Duganella zoogloeoides: one gene and its partner. The protein of the gene in region 1 interacts with the protein of each later gene in a pairwise test. Links are inferred from orthologs where the notes say so. Each region holds a gene or a part of one and is shown on either strand. Other genes may lie near its edges.

Region 1 (7,307 bases):
GGCCGGATTTTACCACGCAGGGGCGTCACGCCCGTCTCCCGATTGCGAAACAAGCAATTGACTTCTGATTCATTTTGCCACAATAGATCCTCGTGCGCGAAAGCGGTGCACCTTTGCACCAATTTGCTCACTACCAATATGTTGTTTTGTCGCAACGTGATTGTCGATAATAAATGAGTAATGTGTCATGAATATTACATCGTGTTACAAGCGTGCATCGTGCGCCGACCCGCATAGGCGCTGGCCCCGAGGGCAAATTGTGTTAGTGCCCCTGTCCGCATGTTAAAATCCTACTCTTGCCTGTCCTTATTGAAGGGCAGGGCAACAGTGTAGTAAGTGCGGCATACATTGCTTACAAGATAACCTCACAGTCAAAGATCAGTCGACCCGCCAATGGATCAATTCGCAAAAGAAACAATTCCTATTTCCCTCGAAGAAGAGATGCGCAAGAGCTACCTCGATTACGCCATGAGCGTGATCGTGGGCCGCGCCTTGCCGGACGTGCGCGACGGCTTGAAGCCGGTGCACCGCCGGGTCTTGTTCTCGATGCATGAATCCAATTACGTGTGGAACCGCGCTTACGTCAAGTGCGCGCGCGTGGTCGGCGACACCATGGGTAAGTACCACCCGCACGGCGACGCGTCGATTTACGACACGCTGGTGCGCATGGCGCAGCACTTCTCGCTGCGCTACATGCTGGTCGATGGCCAGGGTAACTTCGGTTCGGTCGATGGCGACGGCGCGGCCGCGATGCGTTACACCGAGTGCCGGCTGGCCAAGATCTCCAGCGAACTGCTGGCCGATATCGACAAAGACACGGTCGACTTCCAGCCCAACTACGACGGCAAGGAAAAAGAGCCGACCGTTCTGCCTACCCGCATCCCCAACCTGCTCATCAACGGCTCGTCCGGTATTGCCGTGGGTATGGCCACCAACATCCCGCCGCACAATCTGCACGAAGTGATTGCCGGCGCGCTGCACGTGCTGCAAAACCCGCAATGCTCGATCGACGAACTGATCGAACTGATCCCGGCGCCGGACTTTCCGACCGGCGGTATCATTTACGGCGTCTCGGGCGTGCGCGACGGTTACCGCACCGGCCGTGGCCGCGTGGTCATGCGCGCCAAGACTCACTACGAGGAATACGGCAAGGACGGCGGCCGCACCGCGATCATCGTCGACGAGCTGCCGTACCAGGTCAACAAGAAGTCGCTGCTGGAGCGCATCGCCGAAAACGTGCGCGACAAGAAGCTCGAAGGCATTTCCGACATCCGCGACGAGTCCGACAAATCGGGCATGCGGGTGGTGATCGAGCTGAAACGCGGCGAAGTACCGGAAGTCGTCCTGAACAACCTGTACAAGCAGACCCAGTTGCAGGATACGTTCGGCATGAACATGGTGGCGCTGGTCGACGGCCAGCCGCGCCTGCTGAACCTGAAGGAAATGCTGCAGTGCTTCCTGTCGCACCGCCGCGAAGTGGTCACGCGCCGCACCGTGTTCGAACTGCGCAAGGCGCGCGAACGCGGTCACGTGCTCGAGGGTCTGGCCGTGGCTCTGGCCAACATCGACGACTTCATCGCCCTGATCAAGGCAGCGCCAACGCCGCCGGTGGCCAAGGCGGCCCTGATGGACCGTTCGTGGGATTCGTCCATCGTGCGCGAAATGTTGGCCCGTACCGGCGAAGGCGATACCGTGGGCGGCATCGAAGCATTCCGTCCCGAGCACCTGCCCAAGCACTACGGCATCCAGGCCGACGGCATGTACCGTTTGTCCGACGACCAGGCGCAGGAAATCCTGCAAATGCGTTTGCAACGCCTGACCGGTCTGGAACAGGACAAGATCGTCAACGAGTACAAGGACGTGATGGCCGAAATCGCCGACCTGCTGGACATCCTGTCCAAGCCATCGCGCGTGACCACCATCATCACCGACGAGATGACCAGCGTGGTCACCGAATTCGGCGATCCTGCCAAGGACCCGCGTCGTTCGAGCATCGAACACAATGCCAGCGACCTCAATACCGAGGACCTGATCACGCCGCAAGACATGGTGGTCACCCTGTCGCACACCGGTTACATGAAGGCGCAGCCGATTTCCGAGTACCGTTCGCAAAAACGCGGCGGTCGCGGCAAGCAGGCCATGGCGACCAAGGAAGAAGACTGGATCGACCAGCTGTTCATCGCCAACACGCACGATTACATCCTGTGCTTCTCCAACCGTGGCCGCATGTACTGGCTCAAGGTCTGGGAAGTGCCGCAAGGCTCGCGCAACTCGCGCGGCAAGCCTATCGTGAACATGTTCCCGCTGGCCGATAACGAGAAGATCACCGTGATCCTGCCGCTGTCGGGCGAAAACCGCACCTTCCCCGAAGACCATTACGTGTTCATGTCCACCAGCCTGGGCACCGTGAAAAAGACGCCGCTGAAAGACTTCAGCAACCCGCGCAAGGCCGGCATCATTGCCGTGGACCTCGACGAAGGCGACTTCCTGATCGGCGCTGCACTGACCGACGGCGAACACGATGTGATGCTGTTCTCGGATTCCGGCAAGGCCGTGCGCTTCGACGAAAACGACGTGCGTCCGATGGGCCGCAATGCCCGTGGCGTGCGCGGCATGAACCTCGATGAAGGCCAGCGCGTGATCGCGCTGCTCGTCGCCGAGAACGAGCAGCAGTCGGTGCTGACCGCCACCGAGAACGGCTACGGCAAGCGTACCCCGATCACCGAGTACACGCGCCATGGCCGTGGGACCAAGGGCATGATCGCGATCCAGACCTCCGAGCGTAACGGCCGCGTGGTGGCCGCCACCCTGGTGGAGCCGACCGACGAGATCATGCTGATCACCACCGGCGGCGTGCTGATTCGCACCCGCGTGGCGGAGATCCGCGAAATGGGCCGCGCCACGCAAGGCGTGACCCTGATCGCGGTGGAAGACGGCACCAAGCTGTCCGGCTTGCAGCGCGTGGTGGAAACCGACATCGACGAAGTGGAACTCGAGCCTGGCCCGGACGGCAAGCCAGTGGTAGCGGCTGCCCCCGCAGTTGCTGACGCTGACGGCGCCGACGCCACCGATGCCGGTGACGACAAGCCTGCCGACGACGTTCAGCCGGAGTAATTCGCAGCATCGGTCCGGACCCCAGTCCGGGCGCCACGGGGCCAGGTTATTGTGAGCAGCAGTGCGACAATAGACTGGCCCTGTTTTTTTAGGGACTCCCTATATTGATCACCAAGGAACGCAACGTGACTCACATCTATAACTTCTCCGCCGGCCCTGCCGTCCTGCCCAAGGAAGTGCTGGCGCAAGCGGCTGCCGAAATGCTGGACTGGCATGGCAGCGGCATGTCGGTGATGGAGATGAGCCACCGCGGACCGGAGTTTATTTCGATTTACAAGGCGGCCGAGCGCGACCTGCGCGAGCTGCTGGCAGTACCGGACAATTACAAGATCTTGTTCATGCAGGGCGGGGGTTTGTCCCAGAATGCCCTGATTCCGTTGAACCTGGTGGGCCACAAGCCGCAGCCAGCAACCATCGATTTCATCCACACCGGTTCGTGGTCGGGCAAATCCATCAAGGAAGCCGCCAAGTACGCCAATGTCAACATCGCCGCGTCGTCCATGACGTCGGTGCCGCCGCAGGCCGAGTGGAAGCTCACGCCCGGCGCGGCCTATCTGCACATGTGCACCAACGAGACCATCGACGGCGTGGAGTTCGACTTCGACGCCGGCGTGCCGCAGCCGCAGGATGGCGTGCTGTTCGTGGCCGACATGTCGTCGCACATCCTGTCGCGCGTGATCGACGTGGCCAAATACGGCGTGATCTTCGCCGGGGCGCAAAAGAACATCGGCCCGGCCGGATTGACCATCGTCATCGTGCGCGACGACCTGCTGGGCAAGGCGCTGCCGGCCTGCCCGTCGGCGTTCGACTTCAAGCTGGTGGCCGACAACGACTCCATGTATAACACGCCGCCTACCTACGGCATCTATATTGCCGGCCTGGTGTTCCAGTGGCTGAAAAAGAACGGCGGCGTGGCAGCGATGGAACAGCGCAATATCGCCAAGGCCAAACTGCTGTACGCGGCGCTCGACGCCGACGATTTTTACCAGACCCGCGTGCAAGCGGGCAGCCGCTCGCGCATGAACATTCCCTTCTACCTGAAGGACGAGAGCCGGAACGACGAATTCCTGGCCGGCGCCAAGGCGCGCGGCCTGCTGCAACTGAAGGGCCACAAGTCCGTCGGCGGCATGCGCGCATCGATCTACAACGCCATGCCCATCGAAGGGGTGCAAGCCCTAGTGGACTACCTGAACGAATTCGCCGGCCGAACCGCTGGTTAACATCATGAACGACAAACTCAAACCCCTGCGCGAACAGATCGATGCGATCGACGCGCAAATCCTCGACCTGCTGAACCGCCGCGCCCAGGTGGCGCAGGAAGTCGGCCACGTCAAGGCCGAAACCAACGCCCCCGTGTTCCGTCCCGAGCGCGAAGCGCAAGTGCTGCGCGGCGTGGCCGACCGCAACCCGGGCCCGATGGGCAACGCCGAGATGCAGACCATCTTCCGCGAAATCATGTCCGCCTGCCGCTCGCTGGAAAAGCGCGTCACCGTCGCCTTCCTCGGACCGGCCGGCACCTACAGCGAACAGGCCGTGTACCAGCAGTTCGGCACCGCCGTCGATGTGCTGGCCTGCGCTTCGATCGACGAAGTGTTTCGCGCCACCGAGGCCGGTACAGCGGACTTCGGCGTGGTCCCGGTGGAGAATTCCACCGAGGGCGCCATCGGCCGCACGCTCGACCTGCTGCTCAACACCCCGCTGACGATCAGCGGAGAAGTGGCCATCGCCGTGCGTCACAGCCTGCTCACCGGCACCGGCAACATGGATGGCGTGACCGCCATCTGCGCCCATGCCCAGGCGCTGGCGCAGTGCCAGATCTGGCTGAACAACAATTATCCGGAAATCGAGCGCCGCGCCGTATCGTCCAACGCCGAGGCGGCGCGCATGGCGCGCGACGACCACTCGGTGGCGGCCATAGCCGGCGAGCGCGCCGGCGTGCGCTACAGCCTGGGCACGGTCAAGGCCAATATCCAGGACGACCCGCACAACCGCACCCGCTTTGCCGTGATCGGCACGCTGCGCACCGGCCCGTCCGGCATCGACCGCACGTCGATGGCGCTGGCCGCGCCGCACAAGGCCGGTTCCGTCTATCGCCTGCTCGGATCGCTGGCGCAGAACGGCGTGTCGATGACGCGCTTCGAATCGCGCCCGGCCCGCAACGGCAACTGGGAATACTATTTTTACGTGGACGTCGAAGGCCATATCGAAAACCCCGCCGTGGCCAAGGCGCTGGAAGAATTGCAGGGCAATGCCGCCTTCTTCAAGGTGCTCGGCTCCTACCCGGTGAGCCTCACTTAATTACAACGAGAGACAACCATGACCAAGAATTTCGGGCCGGAGTATGTCCGCGCCATCGCCCCTTACCAAGCCGGCAAACCGATCGCTGAAGTCGCGCGGGAATTCGGTTTGCAGGAAGACGCCATCGTCAAGCTGGCCTCCAACGAAAATCCGTTCGGCGTGCCGGAATCGGCCAGGGCCGCCATGGGCGCCGCTGCGGCCGAACTGGGACGCTATCCCGATGCCAACGGCTTCGACCTGAAGGCCGCGCTGTCCACGCGCTACAACGTGCCGGCCGACTGGATCACGCTCGGTAACGGCAGCAACGACATCCTGGAAATCGCCGCCCACGCATTCGTCGAGCGCGGCCAGGCGGTCGTGTATTCGCAGTATTCGTTCGCGGTGTACGCGCTGGCCACGCAGGGCGTTGGCGCGCGCCACATCGTGGTGCCGGCCAAGGCCCACGGCCACGACCTCGACGCCATGCTGGCAGCGATCGAAGAAGATACGCGCCTGGTCTTCATCGCCAACCCGAATAACCCGACCGGCACCTTCATCCCCGCCGCCGAGATCGAGGCGTTCCTGCAAAAAGTGCCGGCCAACGTGGTGGTGGTACTGGACGAAGCGTACAACGAATTCCTGGCGCAGGAACACCAGTTCGAGTCCGCCGACTGGGTGAAAAAATATCCGAACCTGCTGGTCTCACGCACCTTCTCCAAGGCTTACGGCCTGGCCGGTTTGCGCGTGGGCTTTGCCGTCGCCCAGCCAGCGCTGACCGACCTGATGAACCGCATCCGCCAGCCGTTCAACGTCAACTCGCTGGCGCAGGCTGCCGCCATCGCCGCGCTGAACGACAAGGAATTTTTGGCCAGGAGCGCCACCAACAACGCCGCCGGCTACCGGCAGTTCATCGAAGCGTTCGAGCAGCTTGGCCTCGAATACGTGCCGTCGTACGGCAACTTCGTGCTGGTCAAGGTGGGCAGCGACGACGGCGCCGGCGCGCGTGTCAACCTGTCGCTGCTCAAGCAGGGCGTGATCGTGCGTCCGGTCGGCAACTACGGCTTGCCTGAGTGGCTGCGCATTTCGATCGGCCTGCCGCAGGAAAATGCGGTGCTGATCGCAGCGCTGACCAAGGCGCTGGCCGAGGGCTGAGATGGCGTCCACGGCATTCAAGAAGATCGTCATTTTCGGCGTGGGCCTGATCGGCGGCTCGTTCGCGCGGTCGCTGAAAAAAGCCGGCATGGTGGCGACAGTCGTGGGCATGGGCCGCTCGCAAGCGTCGATGCAGCGTGCTTTGGAGCTGGGCATCATCGACGTCATCGGCAGCGACATGGCTGAAGCGCTGGCCGGCGCCGACCTGGTGCTGCTGGCGGCGCCGGTGGCCCAGACCGGCGCGATCCTGGCGGCGCTGGCGCCGCACCTGCAACCGGGCACCGTGGTGACCGACGCCGGCAGCACCAAGTCGGACGTGGTGGCTGCCGCGCGCAGTGCCTTGGCAGGGAAGGTGGCGCAGTTCGTGCCCGGTCATCCCATCGCCGGGCGCGAAAGCTATGGCCCGGAAGCGGCGATCGACGACCTGTACGTCGGCAAGAAGGTCGTGCTGACGGCGCTGGCCGAGAACGACGCGTTTGATGTGGAACGGGTAGCGGCGGCATGGCGCGCGTGCGGGGCGATCATCCATCGCCTGTCGCCAGAAGAACACGACAAGGTGTTTGCGGCCGTGAGCCACTTGCCGCACCTGCTGGCGTATGCGCTGGTCGATGATATCGCCAGGAAGCCCCATGCCGACCTGCTGTTTCAGTATGCAGCGAGCGGCTTCCGCGATTTCACGAGGATCGCGGGATCGTCGCCGGAAATGTGGCGCGACATCAGCCTGGCCAACCAGGCCGCGCTGCTGACCGAGCTCGATGCGTACA
Region 2 (12,033 bases), 480 kb from region 1 along the record:
TCACCAAGGAAATCATGCAAGTGGCACTGGCGCAAGCCAAGGAAGGCCGCGAGCATATCCTGGGCGAAATGCAAAAAGCCATGCCAACCGTGAAAACGGAACTGTCCGATTTCGCACCGCGCCTGATCACCATCAAGATCAATCCGGAAAAAATCCGTGACGTAATCGGCAAAGGCGGCGCCGTGATCCGCGCGCTGACCGAAGAGACCGGCACCCAGATCGACATCAGCGACGAAGGCGTGGTCACCATCGCTTCCGTCGATGCTGCTGCCGGCCAGGAAGCCAAGCGCCGCATCGAAGAACTGACCGCGTCGGTTGAAGTAGGCAAAACCTACGACGGTACCGTGCTGAAACTGCTGGACTTCGGCGCCATCGTGCAAGTGATGCCAGGCAAAGACGGCCTGTTGCACATTTCGCAGATCGCCAACGAGCGTGTGAACGCCGTGGCCGACTACCTGAAAGAAGGCCAGCAAGTGCGCGTCAAGGTCCTGGAAACCGACGACCGCGGCCGCCTGAAGCTGTCGATGAAAGCTGCTGCTGAAGAAGCAGCTGCTGCTGCGCAGTAATCTGAGTTAGCTCAGCAAAAAAGCCGCCTGGTGTCACCCGGGCGGCTTTTTTTTCGTCCTGTTTTTCTTCCTTATTTACCTTCATAAGTTATGCGGAAAATGCGGCCACCAAAATCGTCCGACACCAGCATCGAGCCATCGGCCAGCGTGGCGATATCGACCGGGCGGCCCACGACTTCCTCGTCGCGTAGGAAGCCGCTGATGAAGGCCGTATCGCTGACGACTTTGCTGTTGTAGAGCGTAATCAGGCGCACCTCGTAGCCGCTCTTGGTGGTGCGGTTCCATGAGCCGTGGTTGGCCACGTAGACATTGTTGCGATACGCTTCCGGGAACTGCTTGCCTGTGTAAAAGGTGAGGCCGAGTGGTGCCACGTGCGGGCCCAGCTTGGCGACCGGTTCGACAAACTCTTCGCACTGGCGGCCCGCGCCGAATTTCGGGTCGGGCAGCACGCCGCCGTGGCAGTACGGGAAGCCGAAGTGCAAGCCGGCTTTGGGCGCGATATTGAGTTCGCACGATGGCGTGTTGTCGCCCAGTTCGTCGCGGCCGTTATCGGTGAACCACAGCGCTTTCGTTGTAGGGTGGAAGGCGAAGCCCACCGTGTTGCGCACGCCCCGTGCGTATTCTTCGAGGCCGCTGCCGTCGGCGTTCATGCGGTAGATCTTGGCGTGTTTGGTGTCGTCGGTGTCGCAGATATTGCACGGGGCGCCGACCGGGATGTACAGCTTGCCGTCGGGGCCGGCCTTGATGATTTTCTCGCCGTGCCATTTGTCGTTTGGCAGGTTCACTTTCACCACGGCGTACTTCGGCTGTTGCGCGTAGTGTTGGTCGATATTGTCGAAGCGGATCACGCGGCCGATTTCACCGACGTAGAGCGCGCCGTTCAGCAGCGCCACGCCGATCGGGTTTTCCAGGCCGGAAGCGATGGTGATGACCTCGGCTTTCTGGCCGGCGCGCGGTACCAGTGCGTACACCTTGCCGGCCTTGCGCGAGCCGACATACACGATGCCGCTCGGCGACACCGCCAGGCTGCGCGCGGCATCGACGCCATCGGCGTACACACTGATACGGAAACCTTGCGGCAGCTTGAAGCCGGAAAGATCAATGCCGTCGGCATCGGCCGCCGTGGCTGAGGTTGCTGCTGTGGCCGCCTTAGATGCAGCGGCCGCCGTGGCTGCCGTGGCCGGCGTTGCCATGGCCTTGGCGCTTGCCGGTTTCGGACCGGCCGCCACGTAATCGGCCAGTAGCGCGATCTGGGCGTTGGTCAGTGCCGGCGACCAGGCCGGCATATTTTTCTCGGGCACGCCCTTGGCGATGATCTTGACCAGGTTGTCCCTGGTGGGCGCGCCGTGCAGCCATTCCTTGTCCACCAGCGACGGTCCGACCGCGCCTTCCATCCTGGCGCCGTGGCAGATCGCGCAGTTTTGTTGGTAGAGCTTGTCGGCGGTGAGCTTGGGTGCGTCGGAAGAAAATGCGGAAGCGGTGACGAAAGCCATGCTAATAGCGGCGGCTGGCAGAGCAATCTTGTGCATGAAAGTTTCCCAAATAAATGACTGCGCATTGTGCCATTAACTTGGAAGGGCGGAGCGGTTGACCGTCGCCGCAAACGCATGAATCGCCATCCTGGCAACGCGGGGATGACGGAGCTGCAGCTTGCGGTTTTGTTGGTTCCCCGGTATTTTAGCTGCCCAGCGCCAGGCGGCGGCTTGCCGCTGCCGGGGCTGCACTGCGTTTGGCAGCAGGACGCACCGCTGCCGCCGGCGCGAAACCGGCATTGTCCAGCTTGAACACGCTGACCAGCTGCGCCAGGTGCGTCGATTGGCCTTGCAGCGATTCGGCCGCTGCTGCGGCCTGTTCCACCAGCGCCGCATTCTGCTGCGTCACGCCGTCCATCTCGCCGATGGCCTGGTTGATCTGGTCGATGCCGGCTTCCTGTTCCAGACTGGCGGTGGCGATCTGCTCCATGATGTCGGAGACGCTGCGCACGCTGTTGACGATCTCTGTCATGGTGTTGCCCGCCTGGTCCACCAGCATCGCGCCGGTCGAGATTTTTTCCACCGAGTCGCTGATCAGTTCCTTGATGTCCTTGGCGGCGCTGGCCGAGCGCTGGGCCAGGTTGCGCACTTCGGTTGCCACCACGGCGAAGCCACGGCCTTGTTCGCCGGCGCGCGCCGCTTCCACGGCCGCGTTCAGCGCCAGGATATTGGTCTGGAAAGCAATGCCGTCGATCACGCCAATGATATCCACCACGCGCTTGGACGAGGTGCTGATCGATTCCATCGTGGTCACCACCTCGGCCACCACGGCGCCGCCGCGCACGGCCACATCGGAAGCGCTGGCGGCCAGCTGGTTGGCCTGGCGCGCGTACTCGGTGTTCTGCTTGACGGTGGACGTCAGCTCTTCCATCGACGACGCGGTTTCTTCGAGCGAGCTGGCTTGCTGCTCGGTGCGCGAGGACAGGTCCATATTGCCGCTGGCGATTTCGTCGGAGGCCGTGGCCACCGCCTCGGTGGTGCCGCGTACTTCGCCCACGATGGCGGCCAGGCGGTCGCGCATGGCGGCGATGCTGAACAGCAGGCTGCTGGTGTCGTTGGCGGCCAGGTCCACCCGCACGGTCAGGTCGCCGGCGGCGATGCGGTCGGTGATGCCGGCAGCATAGGCCGGCTCGCCGCCGAGCTGCCTGAGCACCGAGCGCGTGATCAGCCAGCCGAGCAGCAGCGCCACGCCGATCGAGATCGCGGTCAGGATGGCGGTAATGGTGATGGCCTGCACGCTGCGGTCGTGCACGGCCTTGCCGATTTCGTCGATGGCGGCGCGCTGGCGGTCGGCCACGGCACCGATGCTGGCCAGGTAGGTTTCGCTGGCCGGCACGAATTTCTGGTTGATCAGCTGCTTGGTCAGTGCGACGTCGCCGGCATCGCGCGCTTGCATGACGCTTTTGCGCGCGGCCTGGTAGATGTCGCGGTCGGCCATGGCCTTGGCATACAGTTCCTTGGCGCGGGCATCGACCAGGCGTTCGACGATCAGTTTTTGCAACTCGCCGTTGCGCTTGATGGCGCGCGCCAGGCCGTCTTCGAAGTATTTCTGTTCCTCGGGGTCGGTCAAACGGGCGGCCGCCTGCGCACGCTGCACATTGTTCTCGATGCTGCCTTTCCATTCGGTGACCAGGCGCTCGGTCTGCAGCTGTCGCTCGACCAGGTTGTCGGTGTCGTCGGTGACGGTGTTGAGCGCGGTGGAACTGCCGATCGCCACGACCAGCAATAGCGCCAGCGTGGAGCCGAAGCCCAGGGCCAGGCGCGCCCCACTTTCATATTAGCCAGTTTCATAGTAGTCCTCGATGTAAAGTTATCTCTAGTGCAAAATTTATTGCGAATGAGAAATTGTAGCACCGATTCGGGAAAATTGTTCCTTGTGGAAACTGCTGACACGCACGCCAGCCTGTTGACAGGAAATGAATGTAAAAAGATGTAAATAGACGGGGAAATGGCGGAAAGCAGTAGGAGTCGAACCTACAGAGGAACGGCTGACGCCCCTCACCGGGTTTGAAGCCCGGCCCCATCACCGGATGAGATTGCCTTCCTTGGGAGTGCTAGGACCACGTTGTATCGGGTCGCACCATGTGAATATTTCCAACGCGCCGAGTATAGCCGACGCGGTTGAAGAACTCCAATATCTGGATGCCGCGTTTGCGCCCCAGGCCGGTGGCGTCGCGGAACGACGCCGCCTGCACCTGCGGCAGCGTGACCAGCAACTGCGCCAGTTCCGCCAGCGGTTGCGGATGGTAAAACAGGTCGGGTACTACCTGGCTGATCTCGCCGCTGCGCGCCAGCTTGCGCAGCAGGCGCCGTACTTCGGCCTCGGGCATCGCGTGTTCGCGCACCAGGTCGCGCACCCACGGCGGATCGTAGCGGCCTGCCAGCAGCGATCCCAGCAACGGCGCCACCAGCGCCTGTTCTTCCGCGCCCAGTTCCACGCTGTGCTGCGGCAGGTGCAGGCTGCGTCCGCGCCGGGCGATGCGGCCAGCGGCCAGCAGGGTGTCCACCAGCCGGCTCCACAGCCGCTCTTCCATTTCCGGCGAGACGATGCGCTTGAGCCGCCATAACTCCGGCCCGGCGTCGTCCGGCCAGCGCTCGTGGAACTGCGCCAGCGCGGCCAGGATGCGTTCTTCCAGCGCCTGCATGTCGGCGGCGCCGATCAGCAGCGCGTCTCCTCCGGCCAGCGCCACGTTGACGGCGCCCGGCGGCGCGGCGATCAGCGCGGCCGGCAGTTGCGACAGCCGCACCAGCGCCGACACCCGCAAGCCCAGCGCGCTGCGCGCCAGCAGGGCGGCCGTGTCGCCATGGTCGATGAAATCCGCCAGCGCATTGAGCCAGTCCACCCGCGCGCTGCTGCGTCGCTTGCGCGCGGGGCCGAACGGATCGAGCACCACGCCGCCGCCCACGGTGGCCGTGGCTTGCGCGTTACGGATCACGAAGCGGTCGCCCGGCACCGCGTGCACCGGCGCGTCGAGCACCAGCTGCACGCGGCCCGAGTGGCCCGGCGCCAGCGCCTCGTCGTCGAGCAGCACCACGTTGGCCGTGTGGTGGGCGGCGCCCAGGTGCACGTGCAGTGGCGACCACGGTTTGAGTGTGACGCCGCAATCGGGCGTGAGCGTGAGTTCGACATCGATCCGCTGCGAGCAGTCGGCCAATGCCGGCGCGACGATCCAGGTGCCGCGCGCAATGTCTTCCCTGGCCACGCCGCCCAGGTTGAGCGCCAGCCGCTGGCCGGCGCGCCCGGTTTGCGCGGCCTGGTTCTGCGCATGGATGCTGCGCACGCGCGCCTGCTGGCCGCCCGGCGCCAGCGTCACCGTGTCGCCCACGCGCACCGTGCCCGCCAGCGCGGTGCCAGTGACGATGGTGCCCTGGCCGGACAAGGTGAATACCCGGTCCACGCCCAGGCGGAACAGGCGCCGTTCGTCGCTGGCCGGCAGTGTGGCCGCCAGTTGCGCCAGGTAGGCACGCAGGGCTTGCACGCCGGCGTCGTCGGCCTCGGTGGCATTGGTGTGAAAAACAGGTGCGCCAGCGAAGTCGGTCGGCGCCAGCAGAGCGGTGATGTCGGCTTCGATAAGGGCGATCTGCGCGGCGTCGGCGCGGTCGATCTTGGTGAGCGCCACCGCGCCGCGTTTGACGCCGAGCAGGCGCAGGATGGCCAGGTGCTCCAGCGTTTGCGGCATGATGCCGTCGTCGGCAGCCACCACCAGCAGGGCGGCGTCGATGCCGGTGACGCCGGCGGCCATGGTGCGGATGAATTTTTCATGGCCTGGCACGTCGATCACGCCCAGCGTGTCGTGTTCGGTCAGTGCCGTGTAGGCGTAACCGAGTTCGATCGAGATGCCGCGCGCCTTTTCCTCCTTCAGGCGGTCGGTATCGACGCCGGTGAGGGCACGCGTGAGGGTGGTCTTGCCATGGTCGATATGGCCTGCGGTACCGATGATCATGCGCCGGCCTGCTCCAGCAGCGCCAGTTGGGCGACAAACTTTTCCTGCTGTTCGTCGTTCAGGCAGCGCAGGTCGAGCCACAGCGCATCGTGCGCTACGCGGCCGATCACCGGCAGCGGCAAGGCACGCAGGCGCTGTTCCAGCCTGCCCAGCGCGTTGCTGGCTTTACCGTTTGCTCTGATCACCAAACCAAAACTCGGTAACTGGTCCACCGGCAGCGCGCCGCTGCCGATCTGGCTGGTCATGGCCTCGGCGGTCACCGCGTAGCTGGCGCCCAGCGCCGCCTGCAACGGCGCCGCGATCGCTGCCGCCTGCGCGCGCATGGCGGCGGCGGGCCGGGTCAGCAGCTTGAGCGTGGTGAGGCGCTCGGGCAGCAGGTCGGGTGCACGGTACAGGGCCAGCACCGGCTCCAGTGCGGCCAGTGTCAGCTTGCCGACGCGTAGCGCGCGCTTGAGCGGGTTCTTCTTGATCTGCACGATCAAATCCTTGCGGCCGACGATGATGCCGCATTGCGGACCGCCCAGCAGCTTGTCGCCGCTGAAGGTCACCAGGTCGGCGCCGGCGGCTATCGTTTCGCGCACCGTGGTTTCGTGCGGCAGGCCGTACTGCTCCAGGTCCACCAGCGTGCCGCTGCCCAGATCGACGGCAACGTCGATCTGGTGCGATTTGGCCAGCGGCGCCAGTTCGGGCAGTTCCACGCTTTTCGTAAAACCGGTAATTTCGTAATTGCTGCAATGGACCTTCATCATCAGCGCCGTCTGTGGACCGGCGGCCTCCGCGTAGTCCTTCAAATGGGTGCGGTTGGTGCTGCCCACTTCGCGCAGCACGGCGCCAGCGCGCGTCATCACGTCCGGGATGCGGAAGGCGCCGCCGATCTCCACCAGTTCGCCGCGCGAGACGATCACTTCGCGGCCCAGCGCCAGGGTGTTCAACATCAGCAGCACGGCGGCGGCGTTGTTGTTGACGATGGTGGCCGCTTCCGCCCCTGTCAGTTCCAGCAGCAGCTCTTCCACCAGGTTGTCGCGGTCGCCGCGCGTGCCGGTGTCGATATCCCATTCCAGGTTCATCGGCCAGCGCAGCGCCTCGGCCACCGCCTGCACCGCGCTGTCGGGCAGCAGCGCGCGGCCCAGGTTCGTGTGCAGCACGGTGCCGGTGAGGTTGAAGACGGCGCGCAGGTTGGAGCGGTTGCTGCGTTGCAGGCGTTCGGCCAGCATGGCCAGCAGGGCAGGGATGTCGGTGGCGGTGCCAGTGCCGGTATCGATGGCGGCACCGGCGGCTGCGTGCGTGGCCTCGTTGCTGGCAGCGCCGCCCTCCGCGCGCGCGGCCAGCAGCCGGGCGCGCAGGTCGGCCAGCAGTGCGCGCGCCGTGTCCGTGGTCTGGGTGCGGCCATACTGCTCGATCAGCGGCTGGCAGCCGGCATCGGACAGGATCAGGTGCACGGCAGGCAAGCGGATCGCCGGCGCGCTGGACGTCACCGGCGCGGCGGTTGCGGTAGTGGCAGCCATGCTGCTGGCCGGCGCGGTCATGCCGCGTTAAACCACAGCAGCGGATTGCCGCTGGCGCGCGCGTAACCGGCTTCGCTCACCAGTACGTCCAGCGTGAGGCTGGCCAGGTCGTCGGCCAGCGGCTCCACGTTGAAGTCGTGCTCCTGGTTGAAGATCTTGCGATAGGTTTTGCAGTCTTCGCAGGTCTCGGCGCGGGCGACCTTGCTCGGGTCGTTGGCCTTGTTCGCCTTGGCGTCCGTGGCGTCTTCCACCGGTAGCTTGTCGTCGTTGGTTTCCAGGCTCTGGTAGGCGATCTTGCCGGTATGCTCGCAACACGAGCACTTCACGCGCACCATGTGCCATTCGCTGGCGCAGCAGCTGCATTGCAGGTAGCGGTAGCCTTGCGACTGCCCGCCGATGCGGATCACGCTGGCCACCGGGTGCGAACCGCACACGGGGCACAGGGTATTGGTGACCAAGGGCTGCACGCGCGGCGAGTCGAGTTGGGCGGCGCGCCTGGTCCACATCACTTGCAGCGCGGCGGCCACGAACGGCGCATGCAGCGGGTGCACGCCCTCGGTCAGTTCGGCCAGCACGGCGTCGGCGCAGCCTTCCAGTTGGGCCACGTCGAGCGCGCGCAGCTCGGCCAGCACGGCGTCGATCTGCGGCTGGTCCTTGACCGATGCCGCCAGGTGGTCGAGCAGGGCCGCGAACACGGTGCGCCACTCGGGGGGGCGCACGCCGTTGACGGGCAGCGGCGGCATATTGTGATCGATGGAAAGCTTGATGTCGGCCGCCGGTGGCAGGCTGAAAGTCTCGGGCGGCAGTGCGGCGGCAACCGCGCCTTGCGCGTCCACCACGGCCGCCATCAGTTGCAGGTAACCCTGCATGGCTTCGCCGACCGGAATGCCCTTGATATCGTTGTTGGCCAGCTGGCGCAGGCGCGCGGCGCGCGCGGCAAACAGGCTGCGTGCTTCAGGCAGCAGCAGGCGCGGAATGGCAGTGTGATCGAGCGCTTCGATCTGGCCTGGTTCGAGCAAGCGTTGTACCACTAGATTCTCCAGTAGCCGGCGGCAAAAGGGGCGGCCGGGCAAAAATGTATTTTAATCCGAAATTGGAACGGGGGAGCAGGTTGGCTCGGGCGGGAGAGTCCGGGCGCGGCGTGGCGCCCGGACGTGCTGCGGGTGTTACGTCATGCGACCATCAGTCGCGCTGCTTCTTGATCACCGACTCGAACCAGCGCGGGTGGTGCTTGCGCGCCCACCCGTAGGTGACCGTGCCGCGCACCATGGCGCCGATCGAACCCTTGACCCAGAACGCCGCGTAGATATGCACGATGATCGAGCAAATCAGCACGAACGCGCTGAACGCGTGCAGCAGCGCCGCAAAGCGCACCACGTCGATCGGGAAGTAGAACGCGAAGTACGCGCGCCAGATCACGATGCCCGACAACAGCAACCCCACCATGCTGGCGATCAGCACGAAAAACAGGATCTTCTGACCGGCGTTGTACATGCCGATCTTGGGCAGGCGGTCTTCGCGGTTGGTGAGCACATCGCCGATCTGCTTCATCCACTGCTTGTCCGCCTGGTCGATCTTGTTGTGGTGCCAGAAACGGAACACCAGCACCGCGAACGAGATGAACATCACCACACCGAGGAACGGGTGCAGGATGCGGGTCCACTGGCCGCCGCCGAGGAACACGGCCATCCACGATGTCGCTGGATGGAACATGGCCAGGCCGGAGACCGCCAGCAGCACGAAGCAGATCGCCGTGATCCAGTGATTGCTGCGGTCATTGGCGGTGTAACGCTGGATCAAGGGATTGCCGTCCTTGTCCTTCAGCGGATCATGTGCGCTCATTGTGGTCCTCCCGGATGCGTTGTGCTTCGTGCAGCGCCTCGGCTTCCTCTTCCTTGCTCACTTCGTTCGGACCGATGCGCGAATAGTGGAAGAAGCCCGCCAGCGCGGTGGCCGCGATACCGGCCAGCGCCAGCGGCTTGGTCAGGCCCTTCCACAGGCCCACCATCGGGCTGATGGACGGATTCTGCTTGAGGCCATGGTACAGCGGCGCCTTGTCGGCATGGTGCAGCACATACATCACGTGCGTGCCGCCAACGCCGGCCGGGTCGTACAGGCCCGCCTGCGCAAAGCCCCGCGACTTGAGGTCTTCGATCCGCTCCTCGGCATGGTGCTTCATGTCTTCCTTGGTGCCGAAGACGATCGCGCCGGTAGGGCAGGTCTTGACGCAGGCCGGTTCCTGGCCGACGGCCACGCGGTCCGAGCACAGCGTGCACTTGTAGGCGCGGCTGTCGGCCTTGGAAATGCGCGGCACGTCGAACGGGCAGCCGGCAACGCAGTAGCCACAGCCGATGCAGTTCTCCTGGTGGAAATCCACGATGCCGTTGGTGTACTGGACGATGGCGCCCGGCGCCGGGCAGGCTTTTAAACAGCCCGGATCTTCGCAGTGCATGCAGCCGTCCTTGCGGATCAGCCACTCGAGGTTGCCGTCGGTGTTCTCGTATTCCGAGAACCGCATGACGGTCCACGATTGCGGCGTCAGGTCGGTCGGATTGTCGTACACGCCGGTGGTTTCACCCACTTCGTCGCGCAGGTCGTTCCATTCCATGCAGGCCGTCTGGCAGGCCTTGCAGCCGATGCACTTGGAGACGTCGATCAGCTTGGCGACCGTGCCGGTGACCGGGGTGCGGGCCACCGGCGGCTGCACCGTGGTGGCCGACAGGCGTTTGATATCTAGCGATTGTAATGACATGTTTTAATCTCCCTCGGGCCGTCAGGCTTTTTCCACTTTCACCAGGAACGACTTGAATTCCGGTGTCTGTGAATTGGCGTCGCCTACCGTCGGCGTCAGTGTGTTGACCAGGTAGCCCGGTTTGGTGAGCCCCTTGAACCCGAAGTGGATCGGCAGTCCGACCTGGTGGGTCTTCTTGCCATCGATTACCAGTGCCTTGATACGCTTGGTCACCACGGCTTTCGCCACGATGTAGCCACGCTTGGACGACACCCGTACCCGGTCGCCGTGCACCACGCCGATTTCCTTGCCCAGTTCTTCGCCGATTTCGACGAATTGCTCCGGCTGGATGATGGCGTTCAGGCGCGCATGCTTGGTCCAGTAGTGGAAGTGCTCCGTGAGGCGGTAACTGGTTGCCACGTGCGGATACTCTTCCTTCTTGCCCAGCTTTTTGCGGTCGTTGGCGAACATGCGCGCGGCCGGATTGTTGAACGCACGCGGATTATTCGGGTGCATCGGGTTGTGCCCGATAGGCGACTCGAACGGCTCGTAGTGCTCGGGGAACGGCCCTTCGGCCATGGCGTCGCGCGCAAAGAAGCGCGCCACACCCTCGGCCAGCATGATGAACGGACCCATGCCGTTTTCCGGCGGCTCGTCCGCCTTGAAGTCCGGCACGTCGGCGCCGGACCAGGTGGCGCCGTTCCAGGCCACCAGCTTGCGGGTTGGGTCGAACGGCTTGCCCTTGGTATCGCACGAAGCGCGGTTGTACAGGATGCGGCGGTTGGCCGGCCACGCCCACGCCCAGTTCAGCGTATTGCCGATGCCGGTCGGGTCGCTGTTGTCGCGGCGGCCCATCTGGTTGCCCTGCGCGGTCCACGAACCGGCAAAGATCCAGCAACCGGACGCCGTGCTGCCGTCGTCGCGCAGCTGCGCGAAGCCGGCCAGCTGCTCGTTTTTCTTGAGCAGCAGCTTGGTCGGGTCCTTGGCGTCGTAGATGTCCTTCAACGCCTTGCCATTGAATTCCATGGCGATTTCTTCAGGCTGAGGGCTCATCGGCTGGGCGTAGTTCCACGTCAGGTTGACGATCGGATCGGGGAACTTGCCGCCATCTTTCTGGTACGCCTTGCGAATGCGCTGGAACAGGCCCGACATGATTTCCAGGTCGCTCTTCGCCTGGCCCGGCGGCTCGGCGCCTTGCCAGTGCCATTGCAGCACGCGCGAGGAGCTGACCAGCGAACCGCGTTCCTCGGCAAAGCACGACGTGGGCAGGCTGAATACCTCGGTCTGGATCTTGGTCGGATCGACCTTGTGGAAGTCGCCGTGCGGCTTCCAGAACTCCGACGTTTCGGTCTGCAGCGGATCCATGATGACCAGCCATTTGAGCTTGGACAGGCCGTCGGTGATCTTCTGCTTGTCCGGCGCCGAGGCCAGGATGTTGAAGCCCTGGCAGATGTAGCCGGTCATTTTGCCCTGGTTCATCAGCTCGAACGCCTGCATCATGTCATACGGCTTGTCGAGCTTGGGCAGGTAGTCGAACGCGTAGTTGTTCTCCTCGGTGGCGGCATCGCCCCACCAGGTCTTCATGAACGAGACCAGGAATTTTTTCGCGTTGCTGTAGTAGCTGAGCTGGTTGGGACGCAGCGGTTGCAGCGCGCGCTTGGCTACATACGCGTTCCAGTCCTGTTCCGCCTCGCCGGGCAGGGTCAGGTAACCGGGCAGCATATTGGTGAGCAGCCCCAGGTCGGTCAAACCCTG

Evidence for each region.
Region 2: the proteins of serC (region 1) and selB interact in binary tests that used the Escherichia coli proteins (3 or more experiments, as listed by UniProt). The link is inferred for Duganella zoogloeoides from one-to-one orthologs.

The regions. Positions count from the first base shown.
Region 1 is NZ_CP140152.1:4,532,729-4,540,035, reverse strand. What follows is about bases 2,510-5,286. They hold serC (3-phosphoserine/phosphohydroxythreonine transaminase), read left to right. Parts: upstream 2,510-3,239; coding sequence 3,240-4,334; downstream 4,335-5,286. Other genes in these bases: pheA (prephenate dehydratase), read left to right, coding at 4,339-5,286; gyrA (DNA gyrase subunit A), read left to right, coding at 2,510-3,114. Outside these bases: more of gyrA, read left to right, coding at 394-2,509; more of pheA, read left to right, coding at 5,287-5,412; hisC (histidinol-phosphate transaminase), read left to right, coding at 5,431-6,543; SR858_RS20025 (prephenate dehydrogenase), read left to right, coding at 6,545-7,307. UniProt on the Escherichia coli protein: Catalyzes the reversible conversion of 3-phosphohydroxypyruvate to phosphoserine and of 3-hydroxy-2-oxo-4-phosphonooxybutanoate to phosphohydroxythreonine. Is involved in both pyridoxine and serine biosynthesis.
Region 2 is NZ_CP140152.1:4,048,367-4,060,399, reverse strand. Bases 3,598-6,597 are described here. They hold selB (selenocysteine-specific translation elongation factor), read right to left. Parts: upstream 6,043-6,597; coding sequence 4,153-6,042; downstream 3,598-4,152. Other genes in these bases: selA (L-seryl-tRNA(Sec) selenium transferase), read right to left, coding at 6,039-6,597; SR858_RS17900 (methyl-accepting chemotaxis protein), read right to left, coding at 3,598-3,815. In the rest of the region: pnp (polyribonucleotide nucleotidyltransferase), read left to right, coding at 1-566; SR858_RS17905 (PQQ-dependent sugar dehydrogenase), read right to left, coding at 638-2,059; more of SR858_RS17900, read right to left, coding at 2,244-3,597; more of selA, read right to left, coding at 6,598-7,547; formate dehydrogenase accessory protein FdhE, read right to left, coding at 7,565-8,578; SR858_RS17875 (formate dehydrogenase subunit gamma), read right to left, coding at 8,730-9,389; fdxH (formate dehydrogenase subunit beta), read right to left, coding at 9,376-10,299. UniProt on the Escherichia coli protein: Translation factor necessary for the incorporation of selenocysteine into proteins. It probably replaces EF-Tu for the insertion of selenocysteine directed by the UGA codon. SelB binds GTP and GDP.